Regions from separate parts of the Rhizobium sp. BK512 genome, predicted to be linked through region 1. Evidence: predicted binding sites of a transcription regulator. Region 1 holds the regulator's gene; each other region holds the start of a gene.
The links. The regulator PhoB, encoded in region 1, activates phosphate uptake and scavenging genes when phosphate is short. The targets are predictions, from matches to a motif close to TGTCATNNANCTGTCAT.
Positions count from the first base shown of each region.

Region 2: FHX06_RS15760 (DUF1045 domain-containing protein) is a predicted target of PhoB. The motif match lies at 2,221-2,237, and genes of this name have one in related genera.
Region 3: phnF (phosphonate metabolism transcriptional regulator PhnF) is a predicted target of PhoB. The motif match lies at 4,651-4,667, and genes of this name have one in related genera.
Region 4: FHX06_RS22605 (acid phosphatase) is a predicted target of PhoB. The motif match lies at 5,955-5,971, and genes of this name have one in related genera.

Region 1 is NZ_JACIAS010000004.1:490,990-498,876, forward strand. Features, by position in the region: gene FHX06_RS17595 (substrate-binding domain-containing protein) at 1-833, shown strand, start outside; gene pstC (phosphate ABC transporter permease subunit PstC) at 1,002-2,483, shown strand; gene pstA (phosphate ABC transporter permease PstA) at 2,480-3,802, shown strand; gene pstB (phosphate ABC transporter ATP-binding protein PstB) at 3,817-4,632, shown strand; gene phoU (phosphate signaling complex protein PhoU) at 4,677-5,390, shown strand; gene phoB (phosphate regulon transcriptional regulator PhoB) at 5,520-6,203, shown strand; gene FHX06_RS17625 (pyrroline-5-carboxylate reductase) at 6,337-7,125, opposite strand; gene FHX06_RS17630 (GcrA family cell cycle regulator) at 7,426-7,887, opposite strand, start outside.
Region 2 is NZ_JACIAS010000004.1:108,839-116,725, reverse strand. Features, by position in the region: gene phnE (phosphonate ABC transporter, permease protein PhnE) at 1-835, shown strand, start outside; gene phnE (phosphonate ABC transporter, permease protein PhnE) at 843-2,189, shown strand; gene FHX06_RS15760 (DUF1045 domain-containing protein) at 2,328-3,023, shown strand; gene FHX06_RS15755 (alpha-D-ribose 1-methylphosphonate 5-triphosphate diphosphatase) at 3,037-4,176, shown strand; gene phnN (phosphonate metabolism protein/1,5-bisphosphokinase (PRPP-forming) PhnN) at 4,176-4,772, shown strand; gene FHX06_RS15745 (GrpB family protein) at 4,791-5,297, shown strand; gene FHX06_RS15740 (DNA translocase FtsK) at 5,313-7,688, opposite strand.
Region 3 is NZ_JACIAS010000004.1:121,001-128,887, reverse strand. Features, by position in the region: gene FHX06_RS15840 (glucokinase) at 1-413, shown strand, start outside; gene FHX06_RS15835 (ABC transporter ATP-binding protein) at 507-2,294, shown strand; gene dapB (4-hydroxy-tetrahydrodipicolinate reductase) at 2,313-3,137, shown strand; gene FHX06_RS15825 (2,3-bisphosphoglycerate-dependent phosphoglycerate mutase) at 3,160-3,795, shown strand; gene phnF (phosphonate metabolism transcriptional regulator PhnF) at 3,868-4,605, opposite strand; gene phnG (phosphonate C-P lyase system protein PhnG) at 4,737-5,213, shown strand; gene phnH (phosphonate C-P lyase system protein PhnH) at 5,213-5,821, shown strand; gene FHX06_RS15805 (carbon-phosphorus lyase complex subunit PhnI) at 5,826-6,932, shown strand; gene FHX06_RS15800 (alpha-D-ribose 1-methylphosphonate 5-phosphate C-P-lyase PhnJ) at 6,929-7,804, shown strand; gene phnK (phosphonate C-P lyase system protein PhnK) at 7,801-7,887, shown strand, end outside.
Region 4 is NZ_JACIAS010000006.1:404,650-412,536, forward strand. Features, by position in the region: gene FHX06_RS22575 (L,D-transpeptidase) at 113-838, shown strand; gene FHX06_RS22580 (LysR family transcriptional regulator) at 972-1,934, opposite strand; gene FHX06_RS22585 (MFS transporter) at 2,058-3,458, shown strand; gene FHX06_RS22590 (MarR family winged helix-turn-helix transcriptional regulator) at 3,520-3,996, opposite strand; gene FHX06_RS22595 (organic hydroperoxide resistance protein) at 4,124-4,546, shown strand; gene FHX06_RS22600 (cytochrome-c peroxidase) at 4,604-5,902, opposite strand; gene FHX06_RS22605 (acid phosphatase) at 6,114-7,658, shown strand; gene FHX06_RS22610 (aldo/keto reductase) at 7,722-7,887, opposite strand, start outside.

The DNA.
Region 1 (7,887 bases):
AGGAATTCTGCAAGGGCGTCGGTGAAGACACGATCGACGTTGCCAACGCTTCGCGCCCGATCAACAAGAGCGAAGCCGAAGCCTGCAAGGCTGCCGGCGTAACCGACATCCAGGAAGTCAAGATCGGCTACGACGGCATCGTCTTCGCAACCGACTCTTCCAACCCGGATGTTGCCTACGTTCCGGCCGACATCTACAAGGCCCTCGCAGCCCAGGTCGTTGTTGACGGCAAGCTCGTCGCCAACCCGTACAAGAAGTGGTCCGAAGTCAACCCGAAGCTTCCGGCTGTTGATATCGCTGCCTACATCCCGGGCGAAAAGCACGGCACCCGCGAAGTCTTCGAACAGAACGTTCTCGCTGCTGGCTGCAAGGCTTCCGGCGCAACCGACGTTATCGCCAAGGAAATCGCCGACAAGGCTGCCCAGGGCAAGGCTTGCGTCGCAGTTCGCAAGGACGGCGCTGCCGTTGACATCGACGGCGACTATCCGGAAACGCTGGCACGCATCGCTGCCAACAAGACCGGCGTTGGCGTATTCGGTCTCTCCTTCTATGAAAACAATGCCGACAAGCTCAAGGTTGCGACCATGAGCGGCATCGTTCCGTCGACGGAAACCATCGCTAACGGCACCTACCCGGTTTCCCGCCCGCTGTTCTTCTACGTCAAGAAGGCACATCTCGGCGCCGTTCCGGGCCTGAAGGAATATGTCAACTTCTTCGTATCCGACCAGATGATCGGCCCTGACGGCCCGCTCGCCGAATACGGTCTCGTTGCTGCTCCGGATGCAGAGCGCGATGCGATCCGCAAGGACGTAGAGGCTGGCAAGACCATGTAATGAACTTTGCCGGCGCGACGCTCGGGGGCGTCGCGCCGGCATCGCCTTATCCATCCGGCTCCAATGGGGCGCCGGACGGGTGAACTTCTTCTCCATGATAATGAAGCCGATGGCACGCTCCTGGAGCTGCCGGGTTCTTTGGGGGCTGTGGGCCTGGGGACGTAACGAATGAGCACATCCATCATACTCTTGTGCCTGGTGGTGATCGGCGCCGTTGCCTATGTGGCTGCGCGCAGCCGCGCTAGCGCACTTTCCGGAGGCAGATCTGCTGCCCTGCATTCGCGGCCGGCCTATTATGGCTCCTATGCCGCGATCTGGGCTGCTCTGCCGTCCCTGATCGTTCTGTGTGTCTGGCTGGCTGTCAGCCCGGGCATCATCTCTTCTTCCGTTCGCGGCGCCTTTCCTGACGACGTGAAGGCGCAGCCGGCCGTCCAGCAGGATCTCGCCTACAGCATGGTCGCCACCATTGCCCGCGGCATGAACCTGCTGACCTCAGATGAGGTTTCCTCCCTCTCGGGCAATCCCGCGGGCTTGCAGGCAAAGCTCAGTGAAAAGGGTGTGCCGCTCGCCGGCGAGCCGCAGCCTTACATGATCGATGCCGCAAAGACCCTGAACTCTGAGAGCATGACGAGCCGCACCATCATGACGGCGATCGTTCTGCTCATTTCCGTCGCAGGCGCCTTCTATGCGCTGCGCTCGGTTGCTCCGCGCTTCCGCGCCCGCAATCGTGTCGAGCGTGTAATGCTCTGGGCGCTGCTCGTTGCATCCTCCATCGCCATTCTGACGACGATCGGCATCGTTCTCTCGATGCTGTCAGAAGCGGCCCGTTTCTTCTCCGTCGTTCCCTTCGTCGACTTCTTCTTCGGAACGGTCTGGGATCCGCGCTTTGCCGGTGCGGGCAGCTCCTCCTTCGGCCAGTTCGGGCTTATCCCACTCCTGCTCGGCACGCTCTATATCGGCCTGGTCGCCATGCTGGTCGCCGTGCCGGTTGGCCTCTTTGCCGCCATCTATATGGCCGAATACGCCTCTCCGAAGATCCGCTCGATCGCCAAGCCACTTCTCGAAGTGCTCGCCGGCATTCCGACGATCGTCTACGGCTTCTTCGCGCTCGTCACCGTCGGGCCGTTCCTGCGTGATTTCTCGTCGCAGATCAGCGGTCTCCTGACCGGTAATTATACGAACTTCATCCAGGCACAGAGCGTCATCACCGCCGGCATCGTCATGGGCATCATGCTGATCCCTTACGTTTCCTCGCTGTCGGATGACATCATCACCGCCGTTCCGCGTGCCTTGCGCGACGGTTCGCTCGGCCTCGGCGCCACGCGCTCAGAAACCATCAAGAAGGTCGTCCTGCCCGCAGCTCTTCCCGGTATCGTCGGCGCGCTGCTGATGACGGCTTCCCGCGCCATTGGCGAAACCATGATCGTGGTTCTGGCCGCCGGCGTCGCCGCCCGTATCCAGATCAATCCCTTCGAGCCGATGACGACCGTGACCGTCAAGATCGTCAACCAGTTGACCGGCGACCTTGAGTTCACCTCGCCGCAGACGCTGGTCGCCTTCGCACTTGGCATCACGCTGTTCTGCATCACGCTTTGCCTCAACATTTACGCGCTCTACATCGTGCGCAAATATCGGGAGCAGTACGAATGACGAATATTGTTTCCCCCGTCGCCGGCGTCACCGTTTCCAAGGCGCCCGCGCGTCGCGATATCGGCATCAAGCGCCGCTATGCCGCCGAGCGCCGGTTCCAGGCCTATGGCATCGCAGCCATAGCGTTCGGCCTCATCTTCCTCTTCATCCTGCTCTGGACGGTCATCAGCAACGGCTATACGGCCTTCCAGCAGACGTCGATCACGCTGCCGATCGAGTTCGCCGAGAAGACGCTCGACCCGGACAACAAGCGTGCAACCGACCCCTCGGTGCTAGTCGCTGCCAACTATCCGGTTCTGCTGCGCGACGCGATCGTCAAGCAGCTCGGCATCAATGCATCGAGCCGTCCTGACGTGCGCGACGCATCCGCCATGCTGTCCAAGGGCGCGCCGATCCAGCTGCGTGACATGGTCGTTGCCGACCCGTCGATCATCGGCAAGACCGTCAATGTCACGGTGCTTGCAGATGCCAATATCGACAGCGCTAACAAAGGCCAGATCAATCTTTCGGTTGATGAGAAGAACCGCAAGGTCAACGACAAGCAGGTTGCCTGGATGAACGAGCTGAAGGCGAGCGGTGCTCTCCACAAGACGTTCAACACCGGCCTCTTCGTCAACGGCAATTCCAGCCGTCCGGAAGCCGCAGGTCTCGGCGTCGCCCTGATCGGCTCGCTCTACCTGATGCTCATCGTGCTTGCCCTTTCGCTGCCGATCGGCGTCGCAGCCTCGATCTACCTCGAGGAATTCGCGCCGAAGAACAAGCTGACGGATCTGATCGAGGTCAACATCAACAACCTCGCCGCCGTTCCGTCGATCGTCTACGGTCTGCTCGGCCTGTCGGTCTTCATCAACTTCGCCGGCCTGCCGCGTTCGGCATCGCTCGTCGGCGGCCTGGTGCTGACCCTGATGACGCTTCCGACGATCATCATCGCGACGCGTGCGGCACTGCGCGCCGTACCGCCGTCGATCCGCTCGGCAGCCCTCGGCCTCGGCGCCTCGAAGATGCAGATGGTGTTCCACCATGTGCTGCCGCTTGCAATGCCCGGCATCCTGACCGGCACGATCATCGGTCTTGCCCACGCACTCGGCGAAACTGCGCCGCTGCTCCTGATCGGCATGGTCGCCTTCGTCGCCCAGGCGCCGGCCACTCCGCTCGATCCCTCCACGGCACTTCCGGTTCAGGTCTACATGTGGGCCAACGAAGCGGAGCGCGCATTCGTGGAAAGAACCTCGGGTGCCATCATCGTCCTGCTCCTGTTCCTGATCGTCATGAACATCGGAGCTATCCTCTTGCGTCGTCGCTTTGAGCGCCGCTGGTAAACGGAGTAGAGATCATGAACATGTTGACGGAAGCCGCAGTCGAGAAGGCGCTGGACCAGAAAATGAGCAACGTCCCGTATAAGATGATCGGTCAGGATGTCTCCGTTTATTACGGCGAGAAGCGTGCGCTTTTCGATGTCAATCTGAACATCCGCGAAAACACCGTGACCGCGCTGATCGGCCCTTCGGGCTGCGGCAAGTCTACCTTCCTGCGTTCGCTGAACCGCATGAACGACACGATCGACGGCTGCCGCGTGACCGGCAAGATCACGCTCGACACCGATGATATCTACGATCCCGATATCGACGTCGTGGAACTCCGCGCCCGCGTCGGCATGGTATTCCAGAAGCCGAACCCGTTCCCGAAGACGATCTATGAAAACGTCTCCTACGGCCCGCGCATTCACGGTCTGGCAAAGTCCAAGGCCGATCTCGACCAGATCGTCGAGACCAGCCTGCAGCGCGCCGGCCTCTGGAACGAGGTCAAGGACCGCGTGCATGAATCCGGCACCGGCCTTTCCGGTGGTCAGCAGCAGCGTCTGTGCATCGCACGCGCCGTTGCGGTCAGCCCGGAAGTCATCCTGATGGACGAACCCTGCTCGGCGCTCGACCCGATCGCGACTGCAAAGGTCGAAGAGCTGATCCACGAGCTGCGTGAAAACTACACGATCGTCATTGTGACGCATTCCATGCAGCAGGCCGCGCGCGTATCACAGCGTACGGCCATGTTCCACCTCGGCAACCTGGTCGAGGAAAACGATACTGACAAGATGTTCACCAATCCGGACGATCCGCGCACCCAGGACTATATCATGGGCCGGTTTGGCTGATTTTGGCAATGTGAAGCCTTCCCGATTTTCGAGGACAAAGCCCCATGGCATCGACACATATTTTTTCCGCCTATGACGACGATCTGAAGTTCCTGTCCCGGCGCATTTCCGAGATGGGTGGTCTTGCCGAACAGATGGGCGCCGACGCAGTTCGCGCGCTGGTCAACGGTGACACCGCACTCGCTCAGAAGGTCATTTCCGACGACGTGATCCTCGATCACGCTGAACGCGAGATCAACGACAAGGCGATCGTCACGATCGCCCGTCGCCAGCCGATGGCCTCCGACCTTCGCGAGATCATGGGTTCGATCCGCATCGCCGCCGACCTCGAGCGCGTCGGCGATCTCGGCAAGAACACGGCAAAGCGCGTCATAGCGGTGCAGAGCACCGGCGTTCCGCGCAAGCTCGCCCGCGGTCTCGAGCATCTCTCCGAACTGGCGCTGGTCCAGCTCAAGGAAGTGCTCGACGTCTACACCAATCGCTCGGCCGACAAGGCCAAGTCCATCCGCGAGCGCGACGACGAGATCGACGCGATGTACACCTCGCTGTTCCGCGAACTCCTCACCTACATGATGGAAGATCCGCGCAACATCACGAGCTGCACGCATCTTCTCTTCTGCGCCAAGAACATCGAGCGCATCGGCGACCACGCGACCAACATCGCCGAGACGATCTACTACATGGCAACCGGCGCCCAGCCGGAAGGCGAGCGTCCGAAGGACGACAGCTCCAATACCGTTGGTGCGGTCACGGAGTAATCCGGACCTGCCGATTGCGTGCGCGCCCCGTCGGGGGCGCGCAGGGTCGCAGCCAATTCCGAGTTCTTGCATGGTCCCTTGCTTAAATCACCCCCGGTTTAAGGATCATGCATTAGGAGACTGACACGCATGATCCCAAGAGTTGCAGTTGTTGAAGATGAAGAGGCGCTGAGCGTGCTTCTCCGCTACAACCTTGAAGCCGAAGGTTTCGAGGTGGATACGATCCTTCGTGGCGACGAAGCCGAAATCCGGCTTCAGGAGCGCACGCCGGACCTGCTCATCCTTGACTGGATGCTGCCGGGCGTTTCCGGCATCGAGCTCTGCCGCCGGCTGCGCATGCGGCCGGAAACCGAGCGCCTGCCGATCATCATGCTGACGGCGCGCGGCGAAGAGAGCGAGCGCGTTCGCGGTCTTTCGACCGGCGCGGACGACTATGTCGTCAAGCCCTTCTCGACGCCGGAACTCGTCGCCCGCGTCAAGGCGATGCTCCGACGCGCCCGTCCCGAGGTGCTCTCCACCGTTCTGAAATGTGGTGATATCGAGCTCGATCGCGAAACGCACCGCGTCCATCGCAAGAGCCGCGAAGTCCGCCTCGGCCCGACCGAATTCCGCCTGCTGGAATTCCTGATGTCCTCGCCGGGCCGCGTCTTCTCCCGCTCGCAGCTTCTCGACGGCGTCTGGGGCCATGATATCTACGTGGACGAGCGCACCGTCGACGTCCATGTCGGCCGCCTGCGCAAGGCGCTGAATTTCTCCAACATGCAGGATGTCATCCGCACCGTGCGCGGCGCGGGATATTCCATGGAAGCTTAAGCTTAATCCGAGTGATCGGAGGTCCAGACGGGTCGCTCGCTTGCCGGGCGGCCCGTTTGTCTATCTGGCGCCCCTAGCTCCTTACGAAAGCCGACACCAGGCGCCGAAAGCGAACCTCGAAAGGATCTGCTTTTTACAGACGGATGCGCACAAGAATTCGATCAAGAGCCTTTTGCAGAGCCGCAGTGCCGCCAAACGCACGAAAGTCTTCGAGCACCTGTTCGTTCAATCCGCCCTTGGTCGAATGCTCGCCGATGAGTTCATCGAAACTCGCGACAGGTTTTGAACGGGCAGCATGGGCGAGGCCGGAAAACAATTGACGGAGGTAGGCGTCGCCAGCCGTTCCCGAGAGCCCCTTGCTCTGCAGCCAGGTCGACGTCGCGTCCAGGATGCCGAAATAGCTGGCCATCAGGCAGCTCGCCACCGCGAGAAGTTCGAACTCCTGCTTGTCTTCAACCTGGATCGCCGTTCCGAGCGCCGAAAAGAGTGTGTGGGAGACCTCGTCGGGCGGGTAGATCGCAGTCGCCCCCTGGAGATCTGCGACGAACGGAAGTGGAATTGCCAGGCTCAGGCGAACCGGCCGATCGATCCACGCCAGCAGTTGATCCATTGGCGTGGCCGCGACAAAGCTGATGACATGGTGGCCCGGCCGAAATCGGAGCGAGCGGATGACCTCCTCGGCAATTTGCGGCCTCACTGCCAAAAATACGAGATCGGAGCGGTCGAGAACATCCTGGTTGCCCAGAGCGATAGACACATTCCCGTTTGCCGCCGCGAGGCGGGAGGCGACGCCTGCGTTGCGAGGTGACAGCGCGATGGGTGTGTCGCGAAACGCCGTCTTGCCCAATCCGGTGACGACAGCCTCGGTAATCGTGCCCGCCCCGACGAACCCCATTGTCATCCGCTTTGGATCGATCTCCATTGGCACCCCCCAAGCGACTATTTGCGCCGTGCTACTCCACCAGAATACCGCATCTGTATCAGAAAATCGCGCTACAGCGCCATGACCACCGGTCCATGCCAGCCTTGGGGCTGAAACGCATCGATGGTCTTGGCCACATAAGCTCGCATTGTCAGGCAGGGTGGATGCCGGCAGAGATCGGCCTTCCGCAGATCGCGGTCAGGAGCCGTTTTCCGGCGTTCCTGTGCCGGCTAAAAAATCACCCCTCCGCGCCAGGCGAGGAGGGGTGATGATACATTGCGTCTGTTGCAAGATCGCTGCTCAGGCGACCCGGACAGCCTTACGGCGTTCGCTCACCGGCTGATAGGCGAGACGCTGGTGGTAGTTGCAATAGGGCGATGAATCCGGGGAGTCGCAGCCGCAGAAGTAGAAATCGTCCTTCAGCGGATCGCCGACCGGCCACTTGCAGGTGCGCTCCGTCAGTTCCGTCAGGCCGAGGCGACGTGAAATAGGCACGACCACGTTTTTGGCCGGCACGTATTCCATTTCCTCGACCGTTTCGATCTCGATCTCTTCCTTCAGCATCGTTGCGCCCTGCTGGCGCGTCACGGTGCGGGTGGCGATGCGAGATGCATAGTTCGGGGCGCGGGGAGCAGAGGTGTTGCGCTTGGGCGCACGCGCCGTGGTTGCGGTTCCGCCGGCCTTGGCGCGACCGGGAAGACTGAGCCGGTGAACCTTGCCGATAACAGCGTTTCTACTTACTCCGCCAAGTTGCGCAGCGAT
Region 2 (7,887 bases), 380 kb from region 1:
CGTCAGCTCCGTACGCTTTGCCGATGAAAGCAATGCCGGTCACTTCTTCGAACGCCTGCCGCATCTGTTCGATTTCCTGAGCTGGCTTATCCCGAAAGACTGGACCGATGTCTGGCGCGCGCTTTTCGATATTGCGAGCCCGAACGACAAGGGTGGCGAAGAATTCAATTTCGCCAATGGCCGCGTCTATGTCTGGGGCAGCTTCTACATTCCTGAGTATTTCGAGCTGATGATCATCACGATCAATATCGCGCTCGTTTCGACCATCATCGCCTTCATCTTCGCCGTTCCGCTTAGCTTCTTTGCTGCACGCAATCTGACGAAGAACTGGCCGCTGCGCATCTTTACAAAGCGCATCATGGAATTCCTGCGCGCCTTCCCAGAAATCGTCATCGCCGGCCTGTTTTCGGCGATCCTCTCGATCGGACCGGTGGCCGCCATCATCGCGATCACGCTCCACACGATCGGCGCACTCGGCAAGCTCTTCTATGAAGTCGCCGAAAACATCGACATGAAACCGGACGAAGGCATGCGCGCCGTCGGCGCGAACTGGCTGGAGCGGGTGCGTTTTGCGGCGCTGCCGCAGGTCATGCCGAACTATGCGTCCTATGCGCTGCTGCGCCTCGAGATCAACGTGCGCGCTTCGACCATCATCGGCGCCGTCGGCGGCGGCGGTATCGGTGAAGAGCTCAAGCTTTCCATTTCCCGCGGTTTCGGCGCGAAAACCGTGGCGCTCGTGCTGCTGCTCTTCGTGACGATTGTCGCTGTCGACCAGTTCTCCGCCTGGCTGCGCCGCCGGCTCGTCGGCGAACACGCCTTCCTCCTGCAACATTGAGGCTGCCATGACGGTCATCGACGCAAACCGCATGCATGAGATCGAAACGCGCTATCCGGAATATTTTCACAAGTCGTTCCGCCAGCGTTTCGGTGGTCTCCTCATTGTTCTCGCAACAATCCTCTACGGCTTTTATGCCGTCTGGTTTTTCGACCTGCCGAAGCTCATCGCCGAAGCCCACTGGGAACGCTTCGGCATCTATATGAGCCAGTGGATCAGCTATGACGTGCAGCCGGAATTCCGTATCCAGGACGATGGCACGATCCAGACGCGCTACCCGCGCTTCTCACCGCTTGGCGACGATCCGCATCCGGATTGGCTGAAAACCAACACGGACGGCAGCATCACTGTTCTCGTCGGCGGCAGCGGCCGCACAGTGACGGTCAGCAAGAGCCAGACGACGATCGTTGCCCATGGCATGACGGTGCCGGTCGATGTCAGCAGCGGCGCACCGAAAGTCGTCGGTCCGGTTCCTGGCTGGATGACGGTCTATGACGACAACGTGCTTGCCAATCTCGGTTTTGCGGGGGATGTCAGCATTTCCGTCGACCGCGTGAAAGTGCGCAAGCGATTTATCGGCTGGGCGAACTTCGTCTTCGATACGCAGTCGCCCTTCTTCGACAAGCCGGCAAGCGAGGTCATCAGTCTCATCGTCTCCGGCCCGCGTATCCATCCCGATCAGTCGAACCTGTCGCTTGCTTTCGACAATATCTGGAACAACAGCGAATGGCAGCATGGCGATGTCTGGACCAAGCTGTTCCAGACGATCGTGATGGCCTTCCTCGGCACGTTGCTCGGTTCGCTCGCGGCCTTCCCGCTCGCCTTCATGGCAGCGCGCAACATCACGCCAAACAGGTTCCTGAACCAGGCCCTGAAGCGCTTCTTCGACTTCCTGCGTTCGGTCGACATGCTGATCTGGGCACTGTTCCTGACGCGCGCCTTCGGCCCCGGTCCTCTTGCTGGTTCCGGCGCCATCTTCCTCACGGAGACAGGCACGCTCGGCAAGCTCTACTCGGAAGGTCTCGAGAATATCGACAACAAGCCGCGCGAAGGCGTGAAGTCGACGGGCGCCTCGACCGTGCTGGTGCATCGCTACGGCATCATGCCGCAGATCGTTCCTGTTATCGTCAGCCAGACGCTCTATCAGTGGGAATCGAACGTACGCGGCGCGACGATCATCGGCGCCGTTGGCGCCGGCGGTATCGGTCTCAAGCTCTGGGAAGCCATGCGCACCAATTCCAATTGGGAAAACGTCGCATACATGGTCATCCTGATCCTGATCGTCGTCTTCCTGTTCGATACCGCATCGAATGCACTGCGCCATCGCCTGATGGGCACTAAGGCCGGCCACTAAGCCCGATCAAATGATGATGACGGCCCGCCGTCATCATCATTCTGTCATGGAAATCTTTTAGCCGGAGCGTGCTTGCGGTTCACCGCCAAATCAATGCACATTGCGCTCCCCATTCGGACGATCTCCAGGATAAAAGCCTTGCGCTACGCTCTCTATTTTTCGCCGTCTAAGGATCATTCCCTGACGGATGCGGCCTCTGTCTGGCTCGGCCGCAATGCCTTTACCGGCGAGACCTATCCTGCACCCGAATACAAGACATTGCCGTCAAACGAACAATTCGAACTGACCGCCGATCCGCGCCGCTACGGCTTCCACGCGACGATCAAGGCGCCCTTCGAGCTTGCCTCCTCCGTGACCGAAAAGGACCTGATGGCGGTCGTCGAAGATTTTGCCGCCAAGACGCCGGCCTTTGAAATCCCCGAGCTGGTGCTCGGACAGCTCGGTCGCTTCTTCGCACTTGTTCCGGGTTCGCTGCACCAGCCGCTTCAGGATTTCGCCGCAAAGGTGGTAAAGTCTTTCGAGCCATTCCGGGCGGCACTCTCCGAGGCCGATATTATCAGGCGCAAACCGGAAAGGCTCTCCGAGAGCCAGCGCAATAATCTCATGCGCTGGGGCTATCCATATGTCATGGATGACTTCGGCTTCCATATGACGCTGACCGGTCAGGTGCCGGAAGAGCGCGCGGAAGTGATGAAGGCGATCCTGACGGAGCGTTTTGCAGCTTTCACCGGCAGGCCGCTTCACATTTCCGGCCTTGCCATCTTTAGCGAGGAGGCGCGCGGCGCGCCTTTCAAAGTCCACACATGGCTGCCTCTTGCTGGCGCCAAAAGCTGAAAGATTTCCTGACATGAGCAAAGAAACCGTTCTTTCAAATGCCCGTATCGTTCTCGAGGACGATATCCTTTCGGGTTCTATCCTGATACGCGACGGCAAGATCGCCGATATTTCAAAAGGCATTTCGGTAGCCGGCGAAGACTTTGAGGGCGACTACATCATTCCTGGACTCGTCGAGCTGCACACGGACCATCTGGAAGGCCATTATTCGCCGCGTCCGGGCATCCGCTGGAACAAGACGGCGGCCATCCAGGCTCATGACGCGCAGATCGTCACCTCGGGCATCACCACGGTCTTTGACTGCCTGCGCATGGGTGCTGACGAAGACGGCGGCTTCGAGCACGGCGAGATGCGCGAGATGGCCGATGCCATCCAGTCCGCCGAAAAGGAAGGGCGCCTGCGCGCCGAACATCTCCTCCATCTGCGTTGCGAGGTTTCGGCCGACAACGTGCTGCAGCACTTCGCGGATTTCGAAAACGATCCTTATGTCGGTCTCGTCTCGCTGATGGACCATGCGCCGGGCCAGCGCCAGTTCCAGACAATGGACCAGTACATCTTCTACTATCAGAAGAAGCGCGGTCTTTCCGACGAGGAGTTTGCCCGCTTCTGCGCCAGACGCATCGCCGAGTCCGATCGCAATTCGACGCCAAATCGCGACGCGATCTCCAAGGTCTGCGCCGAACGCGGCATTACCGTCGCAAGCCATGACGATGCCACATCTGCCCATGTCGATGAGGCGATCGAAAACGGCGTTCGCCTGGCCGAATTCCCGACCAGCATCGACGCAGCCCGGCTGTCGCACGAGAACGGCATGAGCGTTCTGATGGGCGCGCCGAACATCGTGCGCGGTAAGTCGCATTCCGGCAATATTGCCGCGCGTGATCTAGCGCAGCTCGGCGTTCTCGACGTGCTTTCGTCCGACTATGTGCCGCTCAGCCTGCTTCATGCGCCCTTCATTCTTGCCGACGAGGTCGAGGGCATTACCTTGCCGAAGGCAATTGCAATGGTGACGGCAACGCCAGCACGCACCGTCAGCCTCAACGATCGCGGCCGCATCGAAACCGGCCTGCGTGCCGATCTCGTCCGCGTCCACCGTTCACATGGCGTGCCGGTGACGCGTTCCGTCTGGCGTGAAGGACGCCGCGTCGCATGATGATGTCACACGAACCCCATCCGGGCGCTGGTGCCGAACGCGGCATCATGGTCGTCGTCGTCGGCCCGAGCGGGGCTGGCAAGGACACGCTGATGAACCTTGCGGCCCGGCATTTCGATCGCCGCGAAGACGTGCATTTTGCCCGCCGTGTTATCACTCGCGATGGCGATGCCGGTGGGGAGGATCACCTCGCCGTTTCGGATGCCGGTTTCGCATCGATGGAGCAGTCCGGCGCCTTTGCCGTCTGGTGGGAGGCGCACGGCTTGAAATATGCAATTCCGGCGGAGGTTTCCGTTGCACTTTCCAGGGGTCACCTCGTCGTGGCCAATGGCTCGCGCTCGGCCCTGCACCGTTTCCAGGCTGCTTTCCCGCGGCTAAAGGTCATTAATGTGACGGCCCGCCCGGAAGTGCTGGCCGGCCGCCTGGAGGCGCGCGGCCGCGAGACGCACGAGGACATCATGGCCCGCCTCGCACGCGGCCCGCTGACGGTGCGCGGCGATTACGATGTCGTGGAGCTCGACAATAGCGGCTCGCTGGAAGAGGCCGAGCGCAAGATGGTCGACATCCTAGATGGCTTCCTGAAGGAAATCGTCTAAACGAGGCAGGAAACGAGAATGGCCATTCGTGTCGTCCGCTATGACCCGGAATGGCCGTCTCTCTTCCGCCGGATCGTCGGCGAACTGGAGCCGTTTCTTGCCGATCTCGCCCCCGTCTTTCATCACGTCGGCAGCACATCGGTGCCCGGATTGGCGGCAAAGCCGAAGATCGACCTGCACGCTGCCTTCGCTAATGCGGATGTGCTTCCCGAAGCAATCGAGCGCGTAGATTCGCTTGGCGCCTTCACCTTCCATGGCGACAAATACCAACAGCAGACCTGGACCTTCACCAGCGGCAAGGGCTCCTACGGCGCACGACTATATCTCTGCTCGGCGAACAATGTCGTTTTGCGAGACCGGCTCGCGTTTCGGGACTATCTACGCTCGCACGCGGAGCGCGCGAACGCCTATGCCGCCCTTAAGATGAAACTCATGGGCGAGGCCAATGACGACTGGGATTATTATACCGGCGGCAAGCGTAACTTCGTGCTCGAGACGCTGCGGCTGGCCTCCGAAGAAGGATAGCCAGCCGCGCTCCGATTATTCGTTGTCGCCGCGGCCCGAGACGATCTCGCGTTTACCGACATGGTTTGCCGGGCCGACCAGCCCTTCCTTCTCCATGCGCTCGACGAGCGAAGCTGCTCTGTTGTAGCCGATGCCGAGGCGGCGCTGGATATAGGAGGTCGAGCACTTCTTGTCGCGCAGGACGACCTTGACGGCCTGCTGGTAAAGCTCGTCGCCATCCTCGGCACCCATGGCGCTCTTGTCGAAGACGGCGCCGTCCTCTTCGTCCTCGGCTTCTTCATCCTCGCCGGCCGTGACCGTATCGAGATATTCCGGCCGACCCTGCGTCTTAAGGTGTGCCACGACCTTCTCGACTTCGGCATCGGAAACGAAGGGACCATGGACACGGGAGATGCGGCCGCCACCCTGCATATGCAGCATGTCACCCTGGCCGAGCAGCTGTTCGGCACCCTGTTCGCCGAGGATCGTGCGGCTATCGATCTTCGAGGTCACCTGGAAGGAGATGCGGGTCGGGAAGTTCGCCTTGATCGTGCCGGTGATGACATCAACCGAAGGACGCTGTGTCGCCATGATGAGATGGATGCCGGCAGCACGCGCCATCTGCGCAAGCCGCTGGATCGCGCCTTCGATCTCCTTGCCGGCAACCATCATCAGGTCGGCCATTTCGTCGACGATGACGACGATGTAGGGCATCGGTGCAAGGTCCAGCTCCTGCTGTTCCTCGATCGGCGCACCGGTCTGCCGGTCGAAGCCGACCTGGACCATGATATGGATGGTCTCGCCCTTCTCACGGGCCAGGAAGACGCGGCCATTATAACCGTCGATATTGCGCACGCCGAGACGCGACATCTTGCGATAGCGCTCCTCCATCTCGCGCACCGCCCATTTCAACGCCATGACGGCCTTCTTCGGATCGGTGACGACGGGTGTCAGCAGATGCGGAATGCCGTCATAGACGGAGAGTTCCAGCATCTTGGGATCGACCATGATGAGGCGGCACTGTTCCGGCGTCATGCGGTAGAGCAGCGACAGGATCATCGTGTTGATGGCGACTGACTTGCCCGAGCCGGTGGTGCCGGCAACGAGCAGATGCGGCATCTTCGCGAGTTCGGCGATGACAGGCTCGCCGCCGATCGTCTTGCCGAGGCCGAGCGCCAGCTTGTAGCCGCTCTTGTCGAAATCGTCGCTCTCGATCATCTCGCGGAAATAGACGGTTTCGCGCGTCGCATTCGGCAGTTCGATGCCAATGACGTTGCGGCCGGGAACGACAGCCACGCGGGCAGACAGTGCCGACATGGAGCGGGCGATATCATCGGCAAGGCCGATGACGCGGGATGATTTTACGCCGGGCGCCGGCTCGAATTCATAGAGGGTGACGACCGGACCGGGGCGGACATGGATGATCTCACCCTTGATGCCGAAATCCTCCAGCACGCTCTCCAGGAGGCCGGCATTCTGTTCCAGCGTTTCCTGCGACATGATCTCGCCGAGCCGCTCCGGCGGCTCCTGCAACAGGGCACGCGGCGGGAATTCGTAGCCCGATGCATCAACCTTCTCGACGATCATGCGGGCAGAGCGAACCGGGGACAGTGCAGGTGCGGTGATCTCGACGCGCGATGCGGGCGGTGCTTCTGCCGGTGCCTGGTTCGACTGGACCACAGGCGCCTGTATTTCCGGGGTCTGAACCATCGGACCTTGGGCGACGGGAGCTGAAGCGACCGGAGCCGGAGCAACGCGTACTGCCGGAGGGCGCGCGGGGCGGGCCGGCGCTGACGTTACGGGCAGCGATGCGCGCGGCGCCACCGGCGCCGGGTTATGTCGGCCCGGGCGCCATTCCATGATGCGGAAGCGCGAGGTGATCGATTCTGATTCGACCTGCTGCAACGCGATGACCGGAGTACGCGACGGACCGGCATCGGTCTCCTCGAAGGCCATGACCTCCCAGAAGGCGAAATCCGAAATGGAGGAAAGTTCTGTCGCCGCGCGTAGCGTCGTTTCGACGGCAATTGCTGCAACGGGCTGCAGCTGAGGTTCCGGCTGCGGCGCGACTGGTTCAGCCATTTCGGGCAGGTAAATATCGAAGGGTACGTTCACCGCGATCGGCGCGCGCATCTGCGGTGCCGCCAGGGGCTGCGGCACTGCTACCGCCTGCGGGGCAGGCACAACAATTTCCTCGCGGACAGGCTTCTCCGGCGCGTGGCGCTTGCTGATCAGCGTTTCCGGGGTGCGGGTGAAGCGGACATTCGGGGCGAGCGAGAAATTGCTCTGCCAGAGCGGCGGAATCGGCTTTTCGCCTTCATATGCCACAGTGGCTTCTTCCACGTGATGGTCAGCTTCAAGTCCCGAAGAAAACTCTTCGGCGTCCGTCAAATTGGTTCTGGGAAAACGCATGCGACAGCTACTCACTCACGTCTGGTAATTTCTGACATCCTTCCGGATAGAAAATGAAGGTTAATAAGTTCCTTCCAGCAGTCCCGTTGCGGGACGGCTAAAAAGATGAAACATCATCAATTTCATAGGCTTGATGAGAAAGGAAAAATCTTTGGCCGAATGAGACAAGCGTCCTAAAGCACGCCGCGATCTTCCAGAT
Region 3 (7,887 bases), 370 kb from region 1:
GCATCGTCAATCTTTACCGCGCCATCTGCGCGGCCGACGGTGTGGGGCCGACCATGAGCGACCCGGCGGACATCACGTCGCATGCGCTTGCCGGCAGCGACAAGGTCGCGGTCGAAACCGTCTCGCTGTTTGCCACCTATCTCGGCCGCGTGGCGGGCGACATGGCGCTGCTTTTCATGGCCCGCGGCGGTGTCTATCTCTCGGGCGGCATCTCGCAAAAGATCCTTCCGGCACTGAAAATGCCGGAATTCCGGGCCGCTTTCGAAGACAAGGCACCGCATTCAGCGCTGCTGCGGACGATCCCGACCTATGTCGTCACGCATCCGCTGGCTGCTCTTGCCGGGCTTTCCTCCTATGCGCGCATGCCAGGAAACTTCGGCCTTTCGACGGATGGGAGGCGCTGGCGGGCCTGAGCCTGTCTAGCCAAAGCTTCTTCGACTCTTTATAGAGCCCGCGAATATGCGTGCCGCGCTCAAGGCATGCGATCCTGAGACAGGAAATCTTTTTTGGAAGCCGCCGACAGCAGACAACCACACGCCAACAGCGATACCGTAACCGGCATCCTGAAACGCATCATTGCGGAAAACGGCCGGGACCATCTCTGGGGCTATGTCTTCGCGATTGCCTGCCTGATCGTTGTGGCGCTTTCGACGGCTTTCACCGCCTGGATCATGCGGGCGATCATCGACGAGGCCTTCGCCAACAGGCGTGCGGACGTTGTCTGGATCATCTGTCTTTCCATTTTTATCGCCTTCATGCTGCGCGGTTTTGCGAGCTACGGGCAGGGTGTCGCGCTATCGCGGATCGGTAACGATATCGTCGCGCGCTACCAGCGGCGGATCTATTCGCATCTGATGACGCTCTCCGTCGGCTACTACAACGAGGCTCGTTCGGCGCATATCGCCGCCCAGGTGAGCCAGAACGTCACCGGCATCCGCGACGTTTTGAACCTGACCATAACCTCGACGGTCCGTGACCTCCTGACTTTCGTCGCCCTGATCGGCGTCATGGTCGTTCAGGACCCGTTGCTGAGCCTTGCCGTTTTCATTCTGGCACCGCCACTGCTTTATGCGCTGCGTTATGTTTCCAAGCGTCTTCGCTCGGCAACCCGCGAGGCAGTCAACCTCAACAGCCATGTTCTCGGCGCCATGCAGGAGACGATTCAAGGTATTTCCATCGTCAAGGCCTTCACGATGGAAGACGCACTTGAAAACAAGGTCAACAAGTTGATTTCGGCGGCCGAAGGCCGGGCAAACCGCATAGCGCGGCTTTCCGAACGCACCTCGCCGCTGACGGAGAGCTTTGCCGGATTCGCCGTCGCGAGCGTGCTTGCCTATGCGGCCTACCGCTCGATCTACCAGGGCGTACCGCCGGGTGCCTTCTTCTCCTTCGTCACGGCGCTGCTGCTCGCCTATGATCCGGCCCGTCGCCTTGCCCGCCTGCAGGTTCAGATGGAGCGCGCCGTCGTCAACGCCCGAATGATCTACGAACTGCTCGACATGGAACCGCGTCAGCGCGAATTACCGGATGCAAAGCCACTTGTCGTGACCGAAGCGAAGATCGAGCTGCGAAACGTCTCGTTTGCCTATGGCAATGAAAGCGTGCTGAACACGGTGACGCTGACGGCCGAGGGTGGAAAAACGACAGCACTTGTCGGCCCGTCGGGCGCCGGCAAGTCTACCGTCATCAGCCTCATTCCGCGCTTCTACGATCCGCAGGAAGGCCAGATCCTGATCGACGGGCAAGATATTGCGCACGTCACCAAGCAGTCGCTGCGCCAGCAGCTCGCCTATGTTTCGCAGCAGCCCTATCTCTTCGAAGGCACGATCCGCGATAACATTCGCTACGGTCGTCCGGAAGCGACGGATGAAGAGATCGAAAAGGCGGCGCGGCTTGCCTATGCGCATGACTTCATCGTTTCCCAGCCCCAGGGTTATGACACACCCGTGGGCGAAAACGGCGTGACACTGTCAGGCGGGCAGCGCCAGCGGCTTTCGATCGCCCGTGCCTTGGTGCGCAACGCGCCGATCCTGCTTCTCGACGAAGCGACCTCGGCGCTCGATACGGAATCGGAAGCAGCCGTGCAGAAGGCGCTCGACGAGGCCATGACCGGCCGCACGGTCGTCGTCATCGCGCACCGGCTTTCGACCGTGGTGCGCGCCGACAAGATCATCGTGATGCAGCAGGGCCGCGTCGTGGAAGAAGGCAATCACGAGACGCTTGCGAAGGTCAGCGACGGTCTTTACGCTCGCCTCAATAATCTGCAGAGGCCTTCGGCTTCTGATTCATACTGATCAGGATGATGGACTGACATGAGCGACGCTGCGATGAAACTGGTTGTGGTCGGAGCGGCGGGGCGCATGGGGCAGACGCTCATCCGTCTCATCCATTCCATCGATGGTGTTACGCTGCATGCAGCGGTCGAGCGGCCGGGCTCTCCTTTCATCGGCAAGGATGCCGGCGAAATATCAGGGCTCGGTCCCAACGGCATCATCATCGGCGACGATCCGCTGGCAGCGTTCCTGCATGCCGAGGGCGTGCTGGACTTTACGTCACCTGCTGGCTCCATCGAATTTTCCGGTCTCGCCGCGCAGGCCCGTATCGTTCATGTCGTCGGCACGACCGGCTGCTCGCAAGAGGACGATGCGAAGATTGCGGCGGCTTCGCGCCATGCCCGCATTGTCAAATCCGGCAATATGAGCCTCGGCGTCAACTTGCTTAGCGTTCTCGTGCAGCAGGCAGCCCAGGCGCTCGATCCTGTCGACTGGGACATCGAAGTCCTCGAAATGCATCATAAGCGCAAGGTCGACGCACCCTCGGGCACGGCGTTGCTGCTCGGCGCGGCGGCGGCGAAGGGCCGCAATATCGATCTTGGCGCGAAGTCCGTACGCGTGCGTGACGGCCATACCGGCGCGCGGGAAGCCGGTACGATCGGCTTTGCGACATTGCGCGGCGGCTCCGTCATCGGCGAGCATTCGGTGCTCTTTGCCGGCGAAGGCGAGACCGTCACCCTTTCGCACAGCGCAACCGACCGTTCGATTTTCGCGCGCGGCGCCATCAAGGCAGCGCTTTGGGCGCGCGACAAGAAACCGGGGCTCTATTCCATGCTCGACGTTCTCGGGCTTTCTTCCCATTGACCATTTCTCGGAGGCATTTTTCATGAGCGGTACCCTCGTCCTCGTTCGCCACGGCCAGAGCGACTGGAATCTCAAGAATCTTTTCACCGGCTGGAAGGACCCTGATCTGACCGAGCTCGGCATCCAGGAAGCCACGACCGGCGGCCAGGCGCTTGCCGACTATGGCATCAAGTTCGATATCGCCTTCACCTCCGCGCTGGTGCGCGCGCAGCACACCCTGAAGCTCGTCCTCGACAAGGTCGGCCAGCCTGATCTCGAGACGATCCGCGACCAAGCGCTGAACGAGCGCGACTACGGCGACCTCTCCGGCCTCAACAAGGACGATGCCCGTGCCAAGTGGGGCGAAGAGCAGGTGCATGTCTGGCGCCGCTCCTATGACGTTCCGCCTCCGGGCGGCGAAAGCCTGCGCGACACCGGCGCCCGCGTCTGGCCTTACTATCTGACGGAAATCCTTCCGCGCGTCCTGCGCGGCGAAAAGGTGCTGGTTGCCGCGCACGGCAATTCGCTGCGTTCGCTGGTCATGGTTCTCGACAAGCTCACCCGCGAACAGGTTCTGTCGCTCAATCTCGCGACCGGCGTGCCGATGGTCTACAAGCTGAAGGCCGATTCCACCGTCGCTTCCAAGGAAGTGCTCGGCGACATGTCCGGCGCGCACTGAGCACGATCAGGCATCGATAAGGTTCAAGGCCGGGCTCGCGCCCGGCCTTTTCGTTTTCAGTCTTCGCCATATTCAGTTCTCGATGGTGAACTGGACGCGGTCGGCGGCAAAGCGGCTGATGGAATATTGCACCGGCACGCCTTCCAGATCGGTGTTCATCGCCTTGGTGATCAACAGGACGGCGCCCGGTGTCAGCTCGAGATCGGCGATATCGCCGGCGTCGGCGTGGGTGGCAGTGATCTCCGTGGTGGCGCGCACATAATCCGACAGGCCAAGTACCGCGAAAGCCTTGGTGATGGACTCGGTCTTCCTGTAGATCTCGCCGATGCCGGCAAAACGTGAGGCAGGGAACCAGCTCGTCCCGCGCGCGACGGGCCGTTTATCCGCATCACGCACCGTTTCCAGCCGGATGACCGGTGTACCCTCGGCCACGCGCAACCAGCGGGCCACTTCGGCATCGGCCACTTCTTCTGCATGGCCGAGCAGGAGCGCGTGTGTCTCGCGTGCCTGATCTCTGAGACCGTCGGTGAAACGGGTACGGCGGCTGATCGGAAAATTCAGGCGCTCCTTGCGCTCGATCAGCGTGCCGCGGCCCTGCACCGCGCGCACGATGCCTTCCTGGGCAAGGGCTGCGAGTGCGCTGCGGACGGTATGCCTGTTGACGCCGAACTGCAGCGCCAGAACGGTTTCCGGCGGCACCATGCCCGTCTCGTCGTAGGCGCCGCGGCTGATCGCCTCGCGGATCCTGTCGGCGATCTGCCGCCACAGCGCCACCCCTGTCTGCCGCTGCACCTGCTTTATTCCTGCCATTGCACCCCTGCTCATCTTCGGGCTCGGCCAATTTCGGTCGCGCCGTGTCACACGCTTGTCACCTCGCCGATTTAGGGATAGGTATAGCTTGTATGGTTGTCTATATCAATAGACATTTCAAGGAAAAGATGATGACGGCAGCGGAGAAGACGGTAGCTGCGGCGCGAACGGATGACGGGCGTAAACGCACCGTCGATCTGCTCGCCCGCGCCGAGACACAGGAATTGCTGGCAGCGTGGGATGCGCTGGCGGAAAAGCCGGTGGTGCAGCCGGTGCGTGGCCCGGAAACCGGCCTCGTCATGGTCCGCGGCCGCATCGGCGGCGGCGGAGCGCCCTTCAATCTCGGCGAAGTGACGGTGACACGCGCAACGGTGCGCCTCGCCTCCGGCTCCGTCGGACATGCGCAGGCGCTCGGTACCGACCGTGAGAAGGCGCGGCTTTCAGCCATCTTCGATGCGCTCTGGCAGGAAGAGGCGACCAAGAGCTTCGTCGAAGAAAACCTGCTTTCGCCGATCGCTCGGCGGATCGGCGACGACGTCAACCGCAAGGCTGAGGAAACGGCTGCGACCCGCGTCGATTTCTTCACCATGGTCCGGGGAGAAGATTGATGAGTGCCAAGACCGATGTTCTGACCGGCGGCTTTGTCGAGCCGGTCTTCCAGGCCCAGAGCGTGTTCAAGATGCTGATGGACGGCATGGCCCGGCCCGGCACGATCCAGACCGTAACACCCGACATCGTGCCACCGGCACCACTCGGCATTGCCGCCGGCGCGATCGGCCTGACGCTCTGCGACCATGACACCCCGGTCTGGCTTTCCGCGGGGCTTGCCAAGTCTGCAATTCCCGAGTGGCTCGGCTTCCACACCGGCGCGCCGCTGACTGCCGAAAAGGCCGAAGCGCGTTTCGCCTTCATCGAGGCGGGCACGATGCTTTCCACCTTCGGCCTTTTTGCTGCGGGCACTCAGGAATATCCCGACCGTTCCACGACTGTCGTGATCGAACTTGCCGACCTCGAAGGCGGACGCCGTCTCGCCCTCATGGGGCCGGGAATCCAGAGCGTGACCGAGATCGCGCCTGTCGGCCTGCCGGAAACCTTCCTGCGCCTCTGGACGGAAAACCGCGCGCTCTTTCCACGCGGCGTCGACATCGTGCTGACGGCGGGCAAGCGCTTCCTTTGCCTGCCGCGCACCACCAAGATCACAGCAACGGAGATCTGAGCTCATGTATGTTGCCGTCAAGGGTGGCGAGGCCGCCATCGCCAATGCTCACCGCCTGCTCGCCGACCGCCGGCGCGGCGACCGCTCAGTGCCGGCCATCGGCATCGAGCAGATCGTCGAACAGCTGGCGCTCGCCGTCGACCGCGTGATGGCCGAAGCCTCGCTCTATGACCGGACGCTCGCAGCCCTTGCCGTGCGCCAGTCGCGCGGGGACATGATCGAGGCGATCTTCCTGCTGCGCGCCTATCGTACGACGCTACCGCGCTTCGGCTATTCGAAGCCGCTCGACACCGCCAAGATGCAGATCGAGCGCCGTATTTCAGCGACCTATAAGGATCTTCCGGGCGGGCAGCTGCTTGGGCCCACCTTCGACTACACGCACCGCCTGCTCGATCCCTCGCTGCTTTCGGATGAGGCCGTGGAAGAGCCGGCGCTGCGGGAGGCGGAGAGCGGCCGCGTCATGCGCGTTTCCGAGATCCTCGGCCAGGAAGGGCTGATCGAGAACGACGGCGAACTGCCCGAGGACCACGAGACGGGCGACCTGACGCGCGAGCCGATGGAATTCCCGATGACCAGGGATCTTCGCCTGCAGGCGCTGGCCCGCGGCGACGAAGGCTTCCTTCTGGCGCTCGGCTATTCCACCCAGCGTGGCTACGGCCGCAACCACCCCTTCACCGGTGAAATCCGCATCGGCGAGGTCGAGGTGGAGTTCGACGTACCGGAACTTGGCTTCGCCGTCTCTCTGGGACCTATCCAGCTCACCGAATGCCAGATGGTCAACCAATTCAAAGGTTCGGCCAAGGCGCCGCCACAGTTCACCCGCGGCTACGGCCTGGTTTTCGGCCAGAGCGAGCGCAAGGCGATGGCCATGTCTCTCGTCGATCGTGCGCTGCGCGCCGAAGAGCTTGGCGAGGATATCACCGCGCCGGCGCAGGACGAGGAATTCGTCATTTCCCATTCCGACAATGTGCAGGCGACCGGTTTCGTCGAACACCTTAAGCTTCCGCATTATGTGGACTTCCAGGCCGAACTCGACCTCGTCCGCCGCATGCGCCGCGATTTCGAAGCCGCCCGCGACAGCGGCGAGACCCAAAAGGAGGCCGCCGAATGAGTGATCTAGCCACCTACAATTTCGCCTATCTCGACGAACAGACCAAGCGCATGATCCGCCGCGCCATCCTGAAGGCGATCGCCATTCCCGGCTACCAGGTTCCCTTCGCCAGCAGAGAAATGCCGATGCCTTACGGCTGGGGAACCGGCGGCGTGCAGGTGACGGCGGCCATCATCGGGCCTGATGACGTTCTCAAGGTCATCGACCAGGGCGCCGACGACACGACGAACGCCGTCTCCATTCGCGCCTTCTTCCAGAAAGTCGCCAATGTCGCCGTCACGACCCATACCAAGGACGCGACGATCATCCAGACGCGCCATCGCATCCCCGAGGAAAAGCTCGGGACCGGGCAGGTTCTCGTCTACCAGGTGCCGATCCCGGAACCGCTGCGCTTCCTCGAACCGCGCGAAACCGAGACACGCAAGATGCATGCGCTGGAAGAATACGGCCTCATGCATGTGAAGCTCTACGAGGATATCGCCCGCAACGGTCGCATCGCCACGACCTATGCCTATCCGGTGAAGGTCAACGGCCGCTATGTCATGGACCCCTCGCCGACGCCGAAATTCGACAATCCGAAAATGCACAAGTCCGAGGCACTGCAGCTCTTCGGTGCCGGTCGCGAAAAGCGCATCTATGCGGTGCCGCCCTATACGGATGTCGTCAGCCTCGATTTCGAAGACCATCCCTTCGAGATCCAGCGCTTCGGCAAGCCATGCGCGCTCTGCGGCGCGGAGGAAGTCTATCTCGACGAAGTGATCCTCGACGACAAGGGCGGGCGCATGTTCGTCTGCTCCGACACCGACTATTGCGACGACCGCCGAGCACATGGACATGCCGGCGAATTGCTGGCCCGGGAGGCTGCAGAATGACCGAAACACCGCTTCTCAAAGTCAGCGACCTCTCGAAATTCTACGGCAACCGCATCGGCTGCAAGAATGTCTCCTTCGAGCTC
Region 4 (7,887 bases), on a different contig from region 1:
TATTTAGTATAAGCCGATAGATTTTTTCCTTGTCGATTTCGGCATTGGACGAATCAGGGGTGAGCTGCGTTTATGGCGAGCCCCGCATCACGAAGGAAATCAGTCCCGCGTCATGAGCCTCGATAACCCCATCTCCCGTCGTAGCTTTCTTTCCTTTTCGGCTTTGACAGCGGCTTCCGCGCTGGCAGGCTGTGCCTCCACTTCGAATACGGTCGAAAATGGCGGCATGTCGATCAGCTACCGTTCGCCCTTCCGCGCGTTCCAGACGACGAGCGTACCCAGCGAAGCAGAACTTGCCGTCATGTACGGCCCAATCGAAGACGGCGGTTTCCTCATCCCCGCCGTTCCCTACCAGCAGATCGACCCGCGCTACTATCGCCAGCAGGTCGTGGATCCGACCGGCCAGCCGCCGGGCACGATCGTCGTCGATACGCCCTCGCGCTTCCTTTATCTCGTCCAGCCCGGTGGCATGGCGATGCGCTACGGCGTCGGTATCGGCCGCGAAGGTTTCGCCTGGTCGGGCAATGGCGTCATCCAGTGGAAGCAGAAATGGCCGCGCTGGAAGCCGCCGAACGAGATGGTCGCCCGTCAGCCGGAGCTTGCGAAATACTCGATCGAGCGTGGCGGCATGGAGCCGGGTCTCTTGAATCCGCTCGGTGCGCGTGCGCTCTACATCTTCTCGAACAACGAAGATACGCTCTACCGCCTGCACGGCAACCCGGAATGGCGCTCCATCGGCAAGGCCGTCTCGTCGGGCTGCGTGCGCCTGCTCAACCAGGACATCATCGATCTCTACGACCGCGTTCCCAACAAAACCCCGATCGTTGTTTGGCAGTGAGCTGCGGTCGGGCGTAGCCCGAGCAATCGATCCAGTGAATCGATTGCAGCAGCGTAAGCGCAGGGCTGGAAGGGTGCCTAACCCCAAAACACAAAAACCGCCCAACACGGGCGGTTTTCTTTTGACTTGATAGTTACGCCGCCTCAGCGCAAATTCCAGCCTTGCACCCCGAAGCAAGCAGCGCCTTGTCCGCCACCTCGACAAACAACTGCCGAAACCACGACGCCCGCTCGTCCGCCCTGTCCACCCGCCGATACAGCATCGACACGGGATCGGCGGGCAGCTCGATCGGCGGCATCGAGACCTCGAGATTGTGAAGCTGCGCCATGCAGCGTCCGAGCGATTCCGGCACGATGGCAATCGACGGCATGGCTCTGAGCGCCGGCGGCACCGCAGAATAGCGGGGCACCGTCGCCACCACGTTGCGGCTCAAACCCACCTTGTCGAGCGCAGCATCGACTGCCGTCGTCGCACTGCCAACGAAGGAGATGGCGATTTGCGGTGCGGCGACGAAATCCTCGACGCTGATCGGCGGCTTCAGTTTCAATTGCTGCGGGTCATAAATAGCGATCGAACACTGCTCGAACAGTGGCATGCGGATATGCCAGGAGGCGGGTTCGCCATGCACGGAAATGCTGAATTCGTAAGCGCCGTCATCAAGCATCTGCGCCGCATCGCGTTTGTCGGCTGCCACGCCCACGAGCCGCGCGCCCGGCGCAAGCTGACGCAGCCGCGCAACCAGCGGGCCGAAGAAGGCGGTTTCCAGATTGTCACACATGCCGACGCGGAATTCGCCCTGCCAGGTCGATGGGTCGAAACCCTTGGGCGGGCGGATCGCCCGTTCGATGCCGGAAAGAGCATCCTCGATTGCTGGGGCGATCGCCAGCGCCCGCGCTGTCGGCTGCAGGCCGCGGCCGACGCGTATGAAGAGCTCGTCGTCCAGCGCCTCGCGCAATCGCTTGAGCGCGGCGGAAAGTCCGGGCTGGCCGAGCAACAGCCTTTCTGCTGCACGGCTGACATTGCGCTCCTGCATCAGCACTGAAAAGGCAAGCAGAAGGTTCAGATCAATTTTGCGAAGGACAGCATCATTTATCATTATGAGTAATACCTGACATGGCTACTATCAATTTGCAATAGGGTTTGAAGCTGTACATTTTCTCGTTCCCTGCCGCCCGCCAGCCTCCCGGCGAAGGCGGCAGCAAAGAAGGAACCGAGATCGATGACCAATTCCCCATCTCCGCGCGGAGCCGGCCTGGCGTTGCTGCTGCTCTGCGCTGCGAATTTCCTTGATGCTATGGATGTTTCCACTATCGGGGTCGCCCTGCCTGCCATTCAGACCGAACTTGGTATGCCGCCAACCTCGCTTCAATGGGCCGTCAGCGCCTATGTGCTGGGTTACGGCGGGTTTCTGCTGCTCGGCGGCCGTGTCGCCGACCTCTTCGGCCACCGCCGCGTCTTCCTCTGGTCGCTCGGCATCTTTGCGGCCGCCAGCATTGCCGGCGGTTTCGTCGATAGCGGGCCGACGCTGATCGCTGCCCGCCTGGTGAAGGGCATCGCCGCAGCCTTCACCGCCCCGGCGGCCCTTGCCCTGCTGCTCTCCGTCTTCGGCGAGGGCGAGAAGCGGGCCAAGGCGCTCGGCGTCTTCGCCTCGACGGGTGCCACCGGCTTCGTGCTCGGTATGGTGCTCGGCGGTGCCGCCACCCTCGTGAGCTGGCGGGCAACGCTCGTCATGGGCGCTCCGGTCGCAATCCTCACGCTGGCAATCGCTCCCTTTGTCCTGCCTCCGGACGCGCGGCGCGGCGAGGGACGCAAGCATTTCGACTGGGCGGGCGCCTTGACAATCACCCCGGGCCTGCTGCTCTTCGTCTTCGGCATTACCAACGCTGCCGCAGCCGGCTGGAATGACTTCTTCACCTGGGGCTCGCTCGTTGCCTCCGTGGTGCTGATCGCACTCTTCCTGATCGTCGAATCGCGCCATGCCGATCCCATGGTGCCGCTGCATATCTTCCGCCGGGCAAAGCTCAGCCATGCCAATGCCATCGCCGCTTTGTTCCAGGGCGCCTATGTCGGCTTCCAGTTCATCGCCACGCTCTACTATCAGGATGTGATCGGCTGGTCGGCCTTTGCCACCGGCTTCTGCTTCGCCTTCGGCGGTGTCTGCGTGATGTTCCTTGCACCGCGTTTTGCCACTGTCGCGCAGAACCGCGGCACGACGGGCCTGATGGCGGTTGGCGTCGGGCTGCAGGCGACGAGCTATATCCTCTGGGTTGCTCTGGTCGGCCACATCGATCCGATCATCCTGGTTGCCTTGAACCAGATCCCGCTGGGCGTCGGTTATGCCATGACCTATCCGGCAATCCAGGTTGCAGCACTGTCTGACGTCGAGGAAGACAAGTCCGGCCTTGCCTCCGGCCTGCTCTTCGCTTCCTTCCAGATCGGCGGCGGCATCGTGCTTGCGGCCGCTTCCGCCATCTTCGCCGCAGCCCCGCACTTCGGCTGGGATCCCTATGTCGGCGGCATCGTCTTCGTGGCGCTGCTGGCGATCCTGATCACCCTGCTTGCTGCTGTCGGTCCGAAGAGCGCCACGCTTCGCCCGCAGGCCTATCAGGCAGCGGAATAATGCAAATTGCCCGCGCCGAGGTGGCGCGGGCATCGTCTTTCAGGCCGTGCTTGGCCTCGGCCTATATGCTTGCGTTGAGATTTCCGCGCAGCCGGGTCAGCATGTCGCGCATGACCGCCATTTCCTCCAGCGTGCAGCCGATCGCTTCGCCGATCGACGACATGATCGTATTGACCTCGCCCCTCATCGACTGACCTTTCGGCGTCAGCGACACGATGACCTGTCGCTCGTCGCGGGAATCGCGGGTGCGCTTGATGAGACCGTTCTGCTCCAGCCGCTTGAGGAGAGGGGAGAGCGTGCCGGAATCGAGATCGAGCTGCTCGCCGATCGTCTTGACCGGCAGTTCGGCTTTTTCCCATAGAACCAGCATGACGAGATATTGCGGATAGGTCAGGCCCACCTTGTCAAGTATGGGCTTGTAGGCGCGGGTAAAGGCATGCGCCGTCGCGTAAACCGCGAAACAGAGCTGCTTCTCCAGCCGCTTTTCCTCTTCCGGTATTTCCATCACTTTCGCCGTTCTCGCTTTCATCGCTATCATCCTCAGAGGTCTCATTGTCCTCTTTTCAAATTCCGAATGCAATTTGCAAAATTCACTTGCGTACAATTTAATTGGGCGTTATTAAAAACTCAACCCGAACGAACGGGGCCAACCAAAGGAGATTGTCATGCCTATTCTCTACACGACCAAAGCTTCCGCCACCGGTGGCCGCGCAGGCCGCGCCGTTTCCGAAAACGGCGTTCTCGACGTCACGCTGACCGTGCCGAAGGAACTCGGCGGCGACGGCGCAACCGGCACCAATCCCGAACAGCTCTTTGCGGCCGGTTATTCCGCCTGCTTCCTCGGTGCTTTGAAATTTGTGGCCGGCAAGGAAAAGGTCAAGATTCCCGAGGAAACCACCGTCTCCGCAACCGTCGGCATCGGCCCGCGTGAAGATGGCGGCGGCTTCGGCATCGAAGTGGCCCTGACCGTCAACATCCCGGGTGTCGACCGCGAAACTGCCGAAAAGCTCGCAGCTGCCGCCCACATCGTTTGCCCCTACAGCCACGCCATGCGCACCTCGACCGAAGTTCCGGTCACGGTTGCCTGATTACTTGCTGCGCCAGTGAACAAGGGCCGGGGCAATGCTCCGGCCTTTTCTTTTGGATCAATGCGCCGCCTGCTGTGCTGGCCCGGGCAACTGATCGGCATCGGTCAGGGTGCCGAGGAAAGCGACGATATCGTCGATTTCCGATTCTGTCAGTGCCGGCGGATCGCCGGGCTTGCGGCCGAAGGGCGGGTCCTGATTGAGATTGCCCCAATAGGCCTCCGGTATATCGTCATATTTGCGGATCGTGCCGTCGGCGTTCTTCGGATACCAGCGGCCCGGATCGCTGTCGCGTGTGGCATAGAAGGAGACGACGTCGCGCAGCGAGTGGAAATAGCCATTGTGGAAGAAGCTTTTCTTCAGTGCCACATTGCGTAGCGTCGGCGTGCGGAACAGACCGCAATAATCCGGCCGATCCTTGAAATCGGTACGCTGAGGGCCGCAAAGGCCGAGATCATGGTAGTTGGGATCGGCATTGGCCGGGATTGCCATATTGCGCGGTACCGCGAGACCGAGGAAGCCGAAGTCGGAAAATTGCGGCGGCTCCCCGTCGTTGGCGGGCTCGCTCAGATGGCAGCTCGAACAGTTTCCCTTGGCCGGATCTTCGAAGACTTCGCGCCCGTGAAGCTCTTGCGCCGTCAGGGTGCCCTTGCCGGCAAGAAAGGCGTCATAGCGGCTGGAATAGGGATAGAAGTCTGCGCCGCTCTGCTCGAAAGTGCTGAGCGCCTCGACTGCCCCTTGGAAGGCATCCCCGGCGTTGCCGAAGACATCCTGGCCGAAAATCTCCCTGAAATCACCGGCATAGGCAGCCTTGCTGAGCGAGGCGACGACCTGGCTTTCGTCCTTGTTGCCCATTTCGAAAGCCGAAAGCAGCGGGATCTTCGCCTGGTCATAGCCGTGGTCCACGCGCCCGTCCCAGGTCAGGCCGCCCGTCGGCCCATTGTCGACGCTCTCGTCGCCTTCGTCCTCGGAATCGTAGAAATGCTCGGTGAAGGAAGGGACCGCCTGCAGGTAGCGCAAGGTCGGCACCGCGCGCAGGCCCGGCCGGTCCAGATGCGCCCCGCCCATTTCGACCGGTGTCGCGGTATCAGGAGCGAAACCATGATGCGGGTCGTGACAGGAGGCGCAGGCCTGCATGCCGGAGGCCGAAAGCGAGGAATCGAAGAACATCTTGCGGCCGAGTTCCGTCAGCGCCTCGGCGCGGGCATAGGCTTGTGCCCGCGACATCGGGCCGGGGTGCACGCCGCCGGTGACGGCCGCGCTGCTTTGCCGCAGGGGAATAAGGCTGAAACCAAGCGTGCTGGCCGCCAGACCAAGCGCCAGTCCGGACCGCAGAAGCCAGATAATCTTTGTCGCCATGTCAGCGATTCCAATGAGTTAACATAATGCATGCTCATGATCGAACCTGACTGCAACAGATTGATGACGCGCGCGTACCGGCCGCAGCAACAACCCGCCCGATGTCACAAAGTTGATAGATGGCGGGAATAGCGTCTCGCCTGCGCTGGGTCTTTCCACGTCCGCCCGACGCCCCTCTAGCCACGCCCCCTTAGCCATGAGGTATCCCGCCATGACCAGACTGAAATTCCTCCGCAATCTTTCGCTGGCCGGCTCGGCCATGTTGCCGCTGGCGCTTGCCACGGCCGCCCATGCAGCGCCCGCCGGCATGGACAAGATCCAGAATATCGTCGTCATCTACGCTGAAAACCGCAGTTTCGATAACCTCTATGGCAGCTTTCCGGGCGCCAACGGCCTCGCCAATGCAAGCGAAAGCCAGGCACGCCAGCTCGATCGCGATGGCGCGCCGCTTTCCGAACTGCCGCCTTCCTGGGGCGGTCTCACCGCCAAGGGTGTGACACCCGCCGTCACCGAAGCCCAGTCCGCGCACCTCGCCAATGCCGTCTTCTCGATCGACGATCCCAAGGGCTTTGCTCAATCGACCAATGTCATCACCCGCGACCTCTGGCACCGCTTCTACGAGGAGCAGATGCAGATCGATGGCGGCAAGAACGACAAGTTCGTCGCCTGGGCTGATTCCGGCAGCCTCGTCATGGGCCACTATGACGGCTCGATCCTGCCGATGTGGCAGGTCGCCAAGAAATACGTCCTCGCCGATAACTTCTTCCAGGGCGGCTTCGGCGGCTCCTTCTTCAACCACTTCCAGCTGATCTGCGCCTGCGCACCCTATTATGCCGATGCCGACAAGAGCCCCGCCAAGCCCACGATCGCCAAGGTCGATGCCGACGGCATTTCGCTGACCGTTGCCGAAAATGCACCAAAATCCGCGCTCGATGGTGCCCCGAAATTCGTCTCCGACGGCAACCTCACGCCGGATTTCTATGCCGTAAACACCATGCAACCACCCTACCAGCCGAGCGCCAATGCTCCGGCCAAGGGTGGAGATGCAGCCTATGCCGATCCCTCGCAGCCCAACACCTTGCCGCCGCAGCACGAGATCACCATCGGCGATCTCCTGTCACTAAAGGGCGTCAGCTGGGCATGGTACGGCGGCGCATGGCAGGCAGCCCTCGATGGCAAGAACGCCACGCCGGTGCCGAACTTCCAGTTCCATCACCAGCCCTTCAACTACTTTGCCAATTTTGCGCCGGGCACGCCCGCCCGCGCCGAGCATCTGAAGGACGGCGGCCTCGGCGGCGAAGGCTTCATCAAGGATATCGACGACGGCAAACTGCCGGCCGTTTCCTTCTACAAGCCGCAGGGCAACCTCAACGAACATGGTGGCTACGCCGATGTCTCGAGCGGTGACCAGCACCTCGCCGATCTCGTCTCCCATCTCGAAAAGAGCCCGCAATGGGGTCATATGCTCGTCATCGTCACCTATGACGAAAACGGCGGCTTCTGGGATCACGTCGCTCCGCCGAAGGCCGACCGCTGGGGCCCCGGCAACCGCATTCCAGCCTTCATCATCTCGCCCTATGCCAAGGGCGGCATGGTCGATCATACGCAATATGACACGACCTCGATCCTGCGCCTGATCACGGCCCGTTACGACCTGCCGGTGCTTCCGGGCCTGCTTGCCCGCGACAGGGCGCTGGCGCTGAACAACGAGCCGCCGATGGGCAACCTGACGGCATCGCTCGACCTGACGCGCTGATCGTCACGATAACCCTGTCTTCTCCCCAGACATTGGGGAGAAGACTTCTTGCTTTCGGATGTCTTATCCGTTGAGCGCGCGCATGCCGACTTCGCTGTAGCGATCTCCGACAGCGCGGGGCAGGGCACCGGCGATTTCCTCGAGATCCTGCTGCGTCAGGTCAACGGCAGCCGCTCCAAGATTTTCGTCGAGCCGCGTGCGGCGGCGCGTGCCGGGAATAGGCACGATA